3 regions of the Peribacillus sp. SRI_006 genome follow, and region 2 is predicted to be linked to each of the others. Evidence: riboswitches for the same ligand, from Rfam matches in the RefSeq annotation. Region 2 holds a riboswitch; each other region holds the start of a gene.
The links. Region 2 has a riboswitch for S-adenosylmethionine ahead of AC2YHV_RS12885 (methionine ABC transporter ATP-binding protein). Riboswitches for the same ligand answer to the same signal wherever they lie in the genome.

Region 1: it holds a riboswitch for S-adenosylmethionine, as region 2 does, so the genes downstream of both, AC2YHV_RS14945 (bifunctional homocysteine S-methyltransferase/methylenetetrahydrofolate reductase) here and AC2YHV_RS12885 (methionine ABC transporter ATP-binding protein) in region 2, are expected to answer to the same signal.
Region 3: it holds a riboswitch for S-adenosylmethionine, as region 2 does, so the genes downstream of both, metK (methionine adenosyltransferase) here and AC2YHV_RS12885 (methionine ABC transporter ATP-binding protein) in region 2, are expected to answer to the same signal.

What each region holds. Positions count from the first base shown of each region.
Region 1 is NZ_JBYCZT010000009.1:188,516-192,806, forward strand. It holds gene metH (methionine synthase) at 1-305, opposite strand, end outside; gene AC2YHV_RS14945 (bifunctional homocysteine S-methyltransferase/methylenetetrahydrofolate reductase) at 298-2,145, opposite strand; SAM riboswitch class I at 2,249-2,347, opposite strand; gene AC2YHV_RS14950 (MOSC domain-containing protein) at 2,459-3,109, opposite strand; gene ku (non-homologous end joining protein Ku) at 3,600-4,291, opposite strand, start outside.
Region 2 is NZ_JBYCZT010000008.1:29,509-33,799, forward strand. It holds gene AC2YHV_RS12865 (YheC/YheD family endospore coat-associated protein) at 1-485, shown strand, start outside; gene AC2YHV_RS12870 (YheE family protein) at 549-752, shown strand; gene AC2YHV_RS12875 (hypothetical protein) at 839-1,027, shown strand; gene AC2YHV_RS12880 (MBL fold metallo-hydrolase) at 1,092-1,916, opposite strand; SAM riboswitch class I at 2,200-2,304, shown strand; gene AC2YHV_RS12885 (methionine ABC transporter ATP-binding protein) at 2,374-3,390, shown strand; gene AC2YHV_RS12890 (methionine ABC transporter permease) at 3,377-4,045, shown strand; gene AC2YHV_RS12895 (MetQ/NlpA family ABC transporter substrate-binding protein) at 4,102-4,291, shown strand, end outside.
Region 3 is NZ_JBYCZT010000010.1:32,639-36,929, reverse strand. It holds gene AC2YHV_RS15605 (gamma carbonic anhydrase) at 1-381, shown strand, start outside; gene metK (methionine adenosyltransferase) at 693-1,886, opposite strand; SAM riboswitch class I at 2,050-2,212, opposite strand; gene pckA (phosphoenolpyruvate carboxykinase (ATP)) at 2,642-4,228, shown strand.

The sequences.
Region 1 (4,291 bases), on a different contig from region 2:
GCAAGCTCAGCTGAAATTTTATTTAGCTTGTAGGCAATCGTACTTATTTGGTATTCCTCAAGGACGATGCTGGTCGCTCCAAAGGTATTTGTTTCTATGATATCTGCGCCCGCTGCTAAATATTTTTCATGAATGGATTGGATGATTTCCGGTTGCGTCAGTGATAAATATTCATTGCAGCCCTCGAATTGTTCCCCGCCAAAATCGTCTGCTGTCAAATTCTCCGCTTGAAGCATCGTTCCCATCGCCCCATCAAGTAGGAGAATCTTAGAATTTAACTGATCTTGAATCGCTTTTTTATTCATGTACTGCCACCTCTGATGTCTGTTTACTATCGACTTTTCTAATATATTTCGTTAGTTCCGCCGTCATTTCATAGCGAAGGAATGGAGTGATTAAATATATGCCCTTGAATTTTTCCCTAGCCGCGTCCACCAGTTCCCGCGCGATATTCACCCCTTCAATCCTTGACTTTACAGGGTCATCACCCGCTAGAGCCATGGCCCTTCTAACATTATCAGGCAATTTGATGCCTGGGATCTCATTATGGATGAATTCGGCGTTCCGGGTGCTTGTTAAGGGCATGATACCGATGAAAATCGGGGTTTCCAGATGTTTTGTCGCTTCATATACTTCTTCGATTTGCTCTACGGAATAAATTGGCTGTGTCAAAAAGGATTGAGCACCGCAGGCAATCTTCTTTTCCATTCTCAGTACGGCTTTATCCAGATATTTCACATTGGGATTAAAAGCTGCCGCAATTTTAAAATTTGCCCGTTGACCCAAACTTTGACCGGAATAGGAAAGACCTTCATTAAATTGTTTGACCATACTTATCAGGTCAAAGGAAGATAAATCGTAAACCGAAGTGGCACCCGGGAAGTCCCCAATTTTTGAAGGGTCTCCGGTGATGATCAATATTTCGTTCAGCCCTACCGTCTGCAGACCCATTAAATGTGACTGCAGGCCAATCAAATTTCGATCACGGCATGTTATATGCACCATCGGATTTATATTCAATTGGTTCTTCAGTAAATTAGCCAGTGCATCATTCGATATCCTTGGTGAGGCAAGTGAATTATCCGCTAATGTAATGGAATCGACCCCTGCTTTTTTCAAAACCTCAGCACCAGTCATGAAACTCTCTATCCCTAGCTTTTTCGGTGGATCAAGCTCAACGAGAATCGTCCGTTCCGTTTTGGCCTTTTCGTAAAGGGGAAGTTCCAATTCCCTATCGTTCACTTCAATTACTTCTATTTCACGGGATTTCGTAAATTTCTCTTTCACGGGAGCCAAACTTCCAATTGCATGCTTTACAGCTTGAATATGCAGTGGAGTCGTTCCACAGCACCCTCCTATGATCGCGGCGCCTTGCTCACGAAGTTCCAGGGCACTAGAACCGAAATATTCCGGTACAGCTTTATAAACGAGCCTCCCATCGACATAATCCGGCAGGCTGGCGTTAGGGTAAATGGCAATCGATGCTTGCTTTGGCAAACTCACTTCTTCCAAGGCCCGAATCATATGATGTGGTCCAAGGCGGCAATTCACACCAACCACATCGGCACCCAATTGCTCGAGTTTTTGAAAGGCTTCATTTAAATGGATTCCATTTTGAAGATTACCCAGTTCATGCATCGAGACATTTGCGATAATCGGCAGTCCGGTTTCATTTTTAACGATTTGCAGGACGGTTTCCAGTTCTTCCAGGTCATAAAATGTTTCCAGAAGAATCCCATCAGGATTTTCCATCAACAGACTGTATAGCTGTTCACGAAAACCCCGTTTTATCTCCTCCATGCTTAAATCCGATTTCCTGATACTCCGCTGTGCCCCTATGGTGCCGAAGACGTATGCCTTTCCTTTTGCCGCTTTTTTAGCAAGAATGACTCCCTGGCGATTGATTCTGCTCACTTCATCTTCAAGTCCATACCGCTTCAATTTATTGAAATTGGCTCCGTATGTATTCGATTGAAGGATATCTGCACCAGCTTCCAGATAGGCTCGATGGATGGACTCTATTTGATCTGGGTTCGTGCAGTTTAATTCCTCATAACATTGATCAATGCCATTAGAGTAAAGCAAGGTCCCCATTGCCCCTTCCCCAACCAGCATTCTTTCTTTTAATTCTTTACGAAAATTCATCATTACACCCTCTCTCAAAAACAATCCTGTTTTTGTCGTATTCTATGAGTATGAGAGAAAAGGAAAAAAAACCTTCTCAAAGAAGAAGGTTTTTGAAACATTCTCCTCATCTATCAAGCTCTGCTTGCTGGATTTAGCACCTTTGCGTAAGCTGGTTGCTGAGGTTTCTTCGGGCCAGTCCCTCCACCTCTCTCGATAAGATCCATTTATATAATTTTCATAAGATTTCAAAATTTGATTATATTTAATTTACATTAATAGTCTGTCAATTTCAATACCTGATCGACATTTTTTTCACTTTTGCAAAAATCATTCAATCTTTTGCTGCTTGAACCCTCTTCAAGATCCTTTGTTTCCAGTCTTCCGCTAACGAGTCTAGTGTTAGTAAAGCCTTAGCACCTTCAAGCCCATCCCGTTTATGAAGGATGACCTCTGCTGCGTAATGGACAGAAATTTTTTCTTGTAGACGATCTATCAGCACAATCTCGTTTTGTTTATTTATCGTTCCTTCTTGAAGTACTCTTGCAAAATAACCAGTGAAACTCGTTTTCAGCACGTGTTCCAAAAACTTAGGTTCTTGATTGAAGAGGGAAATGGTCGAACAAGGTATCCTCCCTTGGTTAATTTGAACAATCACATCGCCTATTTGATAAATATCGCCGATATATGTTGTTTCTTCCTTCATCCCCGCTATAGTTAAATTTTCACCGAATGCAGGGATATCCAGCTCTTTAGAGAATTTTTCATTCCATAATGAATAATGCTCAAATGGGTAAAAGCACAAAGCCCGATCAGGACCTCCATGGAACTTTACATTACCGACACCATCACCGATTATGCCAGCTTTAGTCACTTTCAAATTATCCTGTGCTTGTTTATCCATGGCTGAAAAGATATCAATATTCGAAAAAATTTCATGTTTCGGCTTCCCCGCATGTAGTGATTTGATTTTCCCATTTTCCATTTTGCATCTTCCATTCATATTAAATTTATATCGTCCTATATGTATAAATTATACTAAAAGTCCATTTTATTCAGTACCTTTTTATATGTATATGAAATGAAAAAGCCATATGCGGCGTTAATGGGCTAAATATCATTGATTTCCAGAAAAATTCATAGGTTAGTTTCAGTAATTTAGTTGCTATTTCAGAATTAAATATGGTAGAATATGAACACAATATATAGTCGAAAACTACAACCGTTCGCCTATATGTTGATTTTCACGATTGAATTCCTCATTGTCGCTCTTTAGGGAGCGAATTTTTTTTGCTTTCGTTAATATCCACTAATTTCCTGTAATTCCATTCAGTTTCTTGCATCGTGATCGACTCACCTATTTGTACTTTCCTTCCCTATTTATCAAGACCTTTTCATCTTATTAGAAGCCTGATTCCTTGCAAAAACAAGCAGAAAGCCGAGCGACATCATCCGTCTTCCGCTCAGCTTCCTGTTTACGCTTGTTTCTTTTTTTTCGGTGCCGCTTTCTTTCGGGTCGTCTTTTTCTTTTCCGGTTCATCATGTTTTGTACGGTCTATGGATGCTTGTAGTGCCTCCATTAAATCAGTTACATTGTTGGAAACTGGTTCTTTTGTTTTCGCTGTAATCGTCGTCTGACCCGTTTTCTTTGATTCAATCAATTCTAGTAACGCGGTTCGATAGTCATCGGTGTATTTTGTCGGATCGAAAGTAGTCGTTAATTGATCTATCAATAATACGGCAGTATCGATTTCTTTTTTTACAATGGTATCATTGGCAGGGATATTCGGAACATCCGCTGTGGAGCGGACTTCATCCGGATAATGAATCGTTTCCATAACCAAGGTATTATCAACGACTCGGATTACCGCCATTTGTTCTTTGGAGCGAATGATGATTTTTGCCAACCCAACCTTATTCGATTCCTTGAGGGCCTGCCTCAAAAGGGAATAAGCTTTTATCCCCCCGTCATTTGGGGACATGTAATAACTCCGGTTAAAATAAATAGGATCTATTTCTTCAATTTTAACGAAATCCACGATTTCCACGGCTTTTTCTTCGTTTTGTTTTTTCAGTTGTTCTAGTTCATTGTCTTCCAATACAACAAACTTTCCCTTTGTATACTCAAAAGCGCGGACTATATCATCCTTCCCCACTTCTTTCTCGC
Region 2 (4,291 bases):
CTGATTTTGCTTCCTTCTGGGATACAAAAAAAAGGGATTTATTAAAAAGGAGCTATCTTGCTCAACAGGCGATCATACCAAAAAAACTCTTTGGGCATCGTTATGATTACCGGATTCTCGTCCATTATGAAAAAGGTTTTTATAAAGTGACCGGCAAAGCGGTAAGGATGTCGCAAACCCAGGAAATCACCACCCACACTCCCCAAGGCGGAAAGCTTTTTCCTTATCAGGACCTTAAATCAAAAAACCTGGATCTGAAATTAGCGAATATCGCCCAAAAATGCGGAGAGATACTTTCAAAAAAGATCGGGTTTCTCGGAGAGTTTTCCATTGATATAGGGGAAGACGAATCGGGCTCGCTTTTCATATACGAAGTGAACTCAAAGCCGATGCAATTCGATGAAGAAGAAATTGAAACAAACAGGCTTTTGCATTTAAAAAATCTTTTCATTGAATTAACTTTTCCCAACCTGAAAAGAAAATAACACCTCCAGCTGCCGTTTTCCATTATAATCGAATGAGAAACAGTATATATGGAGGTAATACATATGATCACTCATTTTCAATGGGAACCATTGCATAAGAATCTGCCAGGATGGAAAATTTCCTTTTATTTCAACAAGCAGGCAGTCAAAGCCTTATATCACAAAGATGGATCCATCGAGTGGACAGCCAATCCGCCTTCCGAAACAGATGAAACCCAACTCAAAAGCATGATACATGATTTAATGATCTTCCATGTTTATGAATGAAACCCCTTTACATTCATGAAATCGCTAAACAGAATAAAAAAAACTCCTTTGCCTAAAACTAAAGAAAAGGCTAGGAGGGATTTCTTTTGGATAAAGAAAAAATGACATTTTTGAAGGATACCGAATATGATGGCAAGGACTCCGTTTACCTGGATATCGACCGTATCATCAATGAAGGAATGGCGGGCGGAAATGTGTATGAAGTCGCTAACCTTCAGAACATCGAAGAAGCACATGATTTTTATGATGAAACAGATCCCAATGTCAATAAATGAATAATGTGGGCTCTCTTATGGAGAGCTCTCTTTTATATCAGTCAGACCGTTAAACGGATAGCAATCAAATAGTCCCATTCTCCCTCGCACTTAAAATATTTTCGTTTAAAATCGATGTAATGATATGCTCTGAATCCCATTCATGCCCAGATATCTCGATAAGGGGATAGCGATTCGGCAAAACGACCTGCTGGATTTCATGAACGGTCAGCCCTTGAGAATGCAAGCGTAAAATTTCCCCTTGGAGGTTTTCCAGATAATCCAGTTTTTTTCGAAACATCTCCTTCCCATCAGGGACGTGCCCAGCATGACAGCAAAACACTTCCCCGAAGTCATAATGCAGCAATCTTTTTATGGAATCGATGATCATCGGGACGGACTCTTCCCGTAAGACAAGTTTTGTTTTTGGGGTTACGAAAAGGTCTCCTGAAAAGAGCACGCCATTATTGTGATTCAAATACACCATATGGTCCTTTGCATGACCTGGGGTAAAAATCGGCTCCCACGTTTGGGTACGGGAATGAATGGCCTTCCCTAGCGGCTCAGCTTTAAAGGCGTCTCTCTTTCCCCAGAAAATTTTGCGATATTCAGGATATTCAGCATCCTTTGCACAAACCTCAACCGACATCGGGTGAATGAAAAGAGGGACCTTTTTATGTTCCTGTATCCAGGCAGCACCCCCCGTATGGTCTTCATGATAGTGAGTCAGGGCCACTGAGTCGAAGTCTGCGGATTCATAGAATGGAATAAGCTCTTCCAATAAAATCTGTGCGCCAGTATCTATCAATAGGCCATCCGTTAAAAAGACATACACACTCATCCCCGCCTTGTTCCCGCCAGGAGTCCCATGCACGCAAACCACATCATTTATCGTCTTGATCTCTATCATTCGGTTTCCTCCCCATCATTGTATAAATATAGTTTCATCTTCCTTTTTTTAACTTTACTATAATAACTGTAGTACCACTTTACCTTTTTGACAAGGAAATATTGGAATGAATAGCCTCGATGAAAATGCTGGATTATTGCATAATAGCCCATTTTCCATGAATCGTTTTAACGGACTGTACCAGATTTAATGACAAAAAAATAAAAGAAACGATTGACAATGCCGGATTTTACAAATAATATAGATTATATTATAAAACTTGAAATATTCTAAAATAATAATTTACTTATCAAGAGTGACGGAGGGATCAGGCCCTGTGATGTCCGGCAACCGCCCTTAGGGAACGGTGCCAATTCCTGCAGAATGATTGCATTCTGAAAGATAAGCCGAGATATGATTTCGCTGCCTCTTTCTGAATGATAGAGGCAGCTTTTTTAATGTTTAAGGGGGAAATCTCATGATTGAAATCCGTTCAGTCCGAAAGGAATACGTCTCGAAGAAAAACCGAGTTATCGGAGTGGATAACGTAACTTTAACCATTCAAACTGGTGAAATATATGGAATTGTCGGCTACAGCGGAGCTGGAAAAAGCTCATTGCTCCGCTGCTTGAATTTGCTTGAACGTCCGACAGGTGGAAATATCATTATCGACGGCATTGATTTAACCTCTTTATCTAGCAAAGAGCTTCGTAAACAACGGCAAAAAATCGGAATGATATTCCAGCACTTTTCCCTGGTCAGTTCAAAAACCGTTTATGAAAATGTCGCTTTCGCCTTAAGGGCCGCGCATCGATCGAAGGACGCGACTAAGTTACGTGTATTGGAATTGTTGGAAATAGTGGGGCTCAGCGATAAGAAAGATGTCTATCCTGCACAGCTTAGCGGTGGACAGAAGCAACGGGTCGGCATAGCTCGCGCGTTAGCAAATGAACCCACTGTACTATTATGTGATGAAGCGACTTCAGCCCTTGATCCAACAACTACAAAAGCGATTTTACAGTTATTGAAAAAGATAAGCAGTGAGCTTGGTATCACCATCGTGTTGATTACACATGAAATGGAAGTGGTCAAAGAACTATGCCACCGAGTCGCCGTGATGCAGGATGGCCGGGTAATTGAAGAAGGACCCGTTTATGAAATATTTTCACAGCCCAAACAGGAGTTAACGAAGCAATTCATTAGCAGTGTACTGGATTTCGAACTCCCTTCGCACTTGATTGAAGAAAGTGAAGGTACGATTATTAAGATCCAATTCGAAGGGCAAACCGCCGGTGAATCGATTCTTTCGGATACTCTCCAATCCCATGCAGTAAAGGGAAATATTTTACACGGTAAAATTGAGTATATCCAGGATGTTCCTTTAGGCTTTTTAATCATCGAGTTAATTGGCGATGCCGTCCAAATTCATTCGGCATTGGAATATATAAAAAATCGTTCCAGTTCTGTGGAGGTGTTAAAACATGTCACTGCTTAATCCCATCGTAAATATTTTACCTGATCTTAATAAAGCCTTTCTTGAAACGATTTATATGGTCGGCGTTTCTCTTGCAGTAGCCCTGCTGATCGGTTTACCGCTTGGAGTATTGCTATTTACAACAACAAGGAATTTATTTTTTGAAAATGGCATCGTGAATCGATCTCTCGGTTTCGCAGTCAATATTGTCCGTTCAATCCCGTTCATCATTCTTTTGGTCGCCCTCCTTCCTTTTACGGACCTACTTACAGGATCGACGATAGGGCCAAGAGCAGCTTCTGTTTCCCTGTCCGTATCCGCAATCCCTTTTTTTGCAAGGATTGTTGAAACTGCATTACGTGAAATAGACAGAGGAGTGATTGAAGCTGCAATTGCCGTAGGTGCCACTCCATGGATGATCATTAAGGATGTACTTCTTCCAGAGGCAAAACCGGGAATCATTCAAGGACTGACATTAACGACCATTTCGCTTATCGGTTACTCAGCAATGGCTGGGACAATCGGCGGTGGCGGAATTGGCGACCTGGCCATCCGGTACGGATATTACCGATATGACAACACAGTCATGATCACGACGATCGTCGTGCTGATCTGCCTTGTGCAACTCATTCAAATGGTTGGTGACAAAGTTTCATACATAGTTAACAAGCGATAGGTTTAATCACTTTTTTTAATGACTCAATACATTTCATTACTCAGGAGGAATTTCAAATGAAGAAAATAGCTTCGTTATTATCAGTCTGTGCACTTGCACTCGGCTTGGCAGCTTGCGGGAGCGATGATGCATCCCCAAATACAGAAGACAAAAAAGAATTGAAGATCGGGGCGACTACCGGGCCGTACGCCGATATGGTTAAGGAGGCCATCAAACCAGGTCTGGAAGATCTCGGATACAAAATAG
Region 3 (4,291 bases), on a different contig from region 2:
TCCCCAACCATCATCGGAAAAAAAGTAAGTATACAGGATAACAGCATCCTGCACCAAAGCCCAAATAATCCATTGATCATCGAGGATGAAGTAACCATTGGACATCAGGTCATATTACATAGCTGTAAAATCCGCAAAGGAGCTTTAATCGGCATGGGATCGATCGTACTTGATGAAGCCGAAATCGGCGAAGGGGCTTTCATCGGTGCCGGCAGTCTCGTTCCCCAAGGCAAAGTCATTCCACCGAACATGTTGGCATTCGGACGTCCAGCTAAAGTCATCCGCGAAATCAACGAAGAAGATCGTCAGGATATGGAACGCATCGTACGCGAATACGCCGAAAAAGGCCAATACTATAAAACGGCGGAACGGATAAAGTAATGCACGAGCACTTGACTGAAAATTACGAGTATTTGAACGCAACTCACGAGTAAACCGCTGAAACTCACGAGTATTTGCTTCAAATTCACGAGTAAATCGCTCAAACTTACGAGTATTTGCTCCAAATTCACGAGTAAATCGCTCTAGCTCATGAGTATTGCTCCAAACTCACGAGTAAATCGCTCTAACTCACGAGTATGGCCCTTAAAGTTTAATTTCTTTGGGATTTCTTGAATTATTCCCGCAGACGGCTAAGTTAATCCATAAAAAAGGTGCCCCGCAAATAAACGGGACACCTTTTTTTATATGAATTACGCTTGTGCTTTTAATGTTTCTGCTTTGTCCGTGCGTTCCCATGGAAGATCGACATCTGTACGGCCGAAGTGTCCGTATGCAGCTGTTTGTTTGTAAATTGGGCGACGAAGGTCAAGCATTTTGATGATACCAGCTGGACGAAGGTCGAAGTTTGCGCGAACTAGGTCAACAAGGACTTCTTCGCTAACTGTACCAGTTCCGAACGTATCAATGGAGATCGATACAGGCTCTGCCACACCAATTGCGTATGCCAATTGAACTTCCGCTTTGTCGGCAAGGCCGGCTGCCACGATGTTTTTCGCAACGTAACGTGCAGCGTATGCAGCAGAACGGTCAACTTTAGTAGCATCCTTACCAGAGAATGCACCGCCGCCGTGACGAGCGTATCCGCCGTAAGTATCAACGATGATTTTACGTCCAGTAAGACCAGCATCCCCTTGAGGTCCGCCGATTACGAAACGGCCAGTCGGGTTGATGAAGTACTTAGTATCTGCATCGATCAACTCGGCTGGAACGACAGCTTTGATCACATGTTCTTTTAGATCGGCTTGAATTTGTTCAAGCGTAATTTCTGCATCATGCTGTGTAGAGATGACGATTGTATCTACACGTACAGGACGGTTATTCTCATCATATTCCACGGTTACCTGTGTTTTACCATCAGGGCGTAGGTAAGCAAGAGTTTCATCTTTACGAACTTGGGTCAAGCGGAATGAAAGTTTATGCGCCAATGAAATCGGAAGCGGCATAAGCTCTTCTGTTTCATTACAAGCGAATCCGAACATAAGACCTTGGTCCCCTGCACCGATTGCATCGATTTCTTCATCTGACATGTTTCCTTCACGAGCTTCCAATGCTTTATCGACACCAGCTGCGATATCGGCAGACTGCTCATCAATGGAACTCAAAACAGCACAAGTTTCAGCATCGAAACCGTATTTCGCACGTGTGTAGCCAATTCCTTTAACCGTATCACGAACGATACGCGGGATATCCACGTAAGCGGACGTTGTAATTTCACCAGCAACAAGTACAAGACCTGTAGTTACACTAGTTTCACACGCAACACGTGCATTTGCATCCTTAGCTAGGATAGCATCTAAAATGGAATCTGAAATCTGATCACAAATTTTGTCCGGATGGCCCTCTGTAACAGATTCAGAAGTAAATAGACGTTTCTTTGACATCATATTTCCTCCTTGGAAGTTAGTATGTTGTAGGCATAAGCCTGATTTTTACGGAACTCGTTTCCCTCATTAGTTTCAACTATAGACACAGAATTACTTATAAAAAACACAAAAACCTTCCCTGGCAAATGAGGAAAGGTTTAAAATTCTGTCTTCTATCCTTTCACTCTTATCGTTCAAGGGTTTTTTACCTTGCTCAGGTTAGCACCATCACCACTATTCCTTGAAGACCTTCGCTTTATTTTCGGCGATCGATCTTGGAGTCAAGTTCAATATGGCAGGTTGCTGGGTTTCAAAGGGCCTGTCCCTCCACCAACTCGGGATAAGAGAATCCGTACAATTTAAGATATTATCGTATCTGGCTGGAATTTGTCAATGCTTTTCTAAAAAGAACATTTACACCCAGAACGGCGTTCATTTGAAAAAACATGTTGATATAACGTCCTAGAGGGGTTTACAACGCAATATACGAATAGAAATGTTGTAAATTGCCATTAATAATAAAGTATTGAATATCGAAAAGGACGACATCCTGACTTACCCTTTAGACATAGTATTGTTTACTTACTTCCTATTTAAATAAATTTTTCCTAATGAAAGTATATGCGACCATCCTGACTCGGTTCCTGCCGGATTAAAATGATTAATGCGGCCAGCTGAAAATAATCACAAATTAAAAGAAATAGTATAGACTAATTAAATGAATGTGTTATACTAATTATAATCTAAAAACTCAAACAAAGGAAGGTACCTCATATATGAATTCTGTAGATGTTTCTAATGAGTTACACCAATTATTAACAGGAAACAATGTGCAAACTCAACTATCAGTTCCTCAATTGGTCGAAAAAGTACTAAGCAGAAATGAAGGCGTTTTAACATCAACCGGCGCGGTAAAAGCTGAAACTGGCAAATATACCGGTCGTTCACCTAAAGATAAATATATCGTGGAAGAAGCATCAGTTAAAGATAAAATCGATTGGGGCCCAGTGAACCGGCCGATTTCCGAAGATGTGTTCAATAAACTATATAATAAAGTAGTTGACTACCTAAAAGCAAAAGAAGAGATTTTTGTTTTTAAAGGTTTCGCTGGTGCAGACGAATCATCACGTCTTCCCATCCGTGTTGTTAATGAATATGCTTGGCATAACCTTTTCGCCCATACTTTGTTCATCCGTCCAAACGAAGAGGAACTGAGAGGTCACGAAGCTGAATTCACGATCGTTTCTGCACCTAACTTCAAAGCGGACCCAGAAGTGGACGGAACTACATCCGAAACGTTCATCATCGTTTCTTTTGAACGCCGTACGATCCTGATCGGCGGAACGGAATATGCAGGAGAAATGAAAAAATCGATCTTCTCGATCATGAACTACTTACTTCCAGAGGCTGGAATCCTTCCAATGCATTGCTCTGCCAACGTAGGACGTGAAGGGGACGTCGCTTTATTCTTCGGACTGTCCGGTACGGGCAAAACAACTTTATCAGCAGACACTAGCCGTAAATTGATTGGCGATGACGAGCACGGCTGGTCTTCTAACGGCGTATTCAACATCGAAGGCGGCTGCTATGCAAAAACGATCAACCTTTCACGTGAAAAAGAACCGCAAATTTTCGATGCAATCCGTTTTGGTGCTGTATTGGAAAATGTTGTTGTTGATCCGGATACGCGTGAAGCAAACTATGATGACAGTTCATTGACTGAAAACACTCGTGCTGCTTACCAAATGCAAGCAATCGATAACATCGTGAACCCAAGTATTGCAGGACATCCAAATACAATCATTTTCTTAACGGCTGATGCTTCAGGAGTTCTGCCTCCAATCAGCAAGCTTTCCAAAGAACAGGCAATGTTCCACTTCCTAAGCGGATACACTAGTAAATTGGCTGGTACTGAAAGAGGCGTAACTTCACCGGAAGCTACATTCTCCACTTGCTTCGGTTCACCATTCTTACCGCTTCCAGCTACACGCTATGCTGAGATGCTTGGTGATAAAATTGACGAGCACAATGCAAAGGTATACCTTGTCAACACAGGATGGACTGGCGGAGCATACGGAACTGGAAGCCGTATGAAACTTGCTTACACCCGTGCAATGGTACAAGCGGCGCTTGAAGGTGAATTAGCGAACATCGAAACGATCAAAGATGATATCTTCGGTTTGGATATCCCGCTTCATGTTCCTGGTGTTCCTGATGAAGTGCTTCAACCAATCAAGACTTGGGCAGATCCTGCCGCTTATAAAGAAGCAGCAACAGACCTTGCCACACAATTCCGTGCAAACTTCAAGAAATTCAAAAGCGTTCCAAGTGAAATCGAAGAACTTGGCGGCCCGACAGCTTAATAAATTGTACACAAAAGGACCAAGCTCTTGCTTGGTCCTTTCAGTTTGTCGGTAAGAAACGTC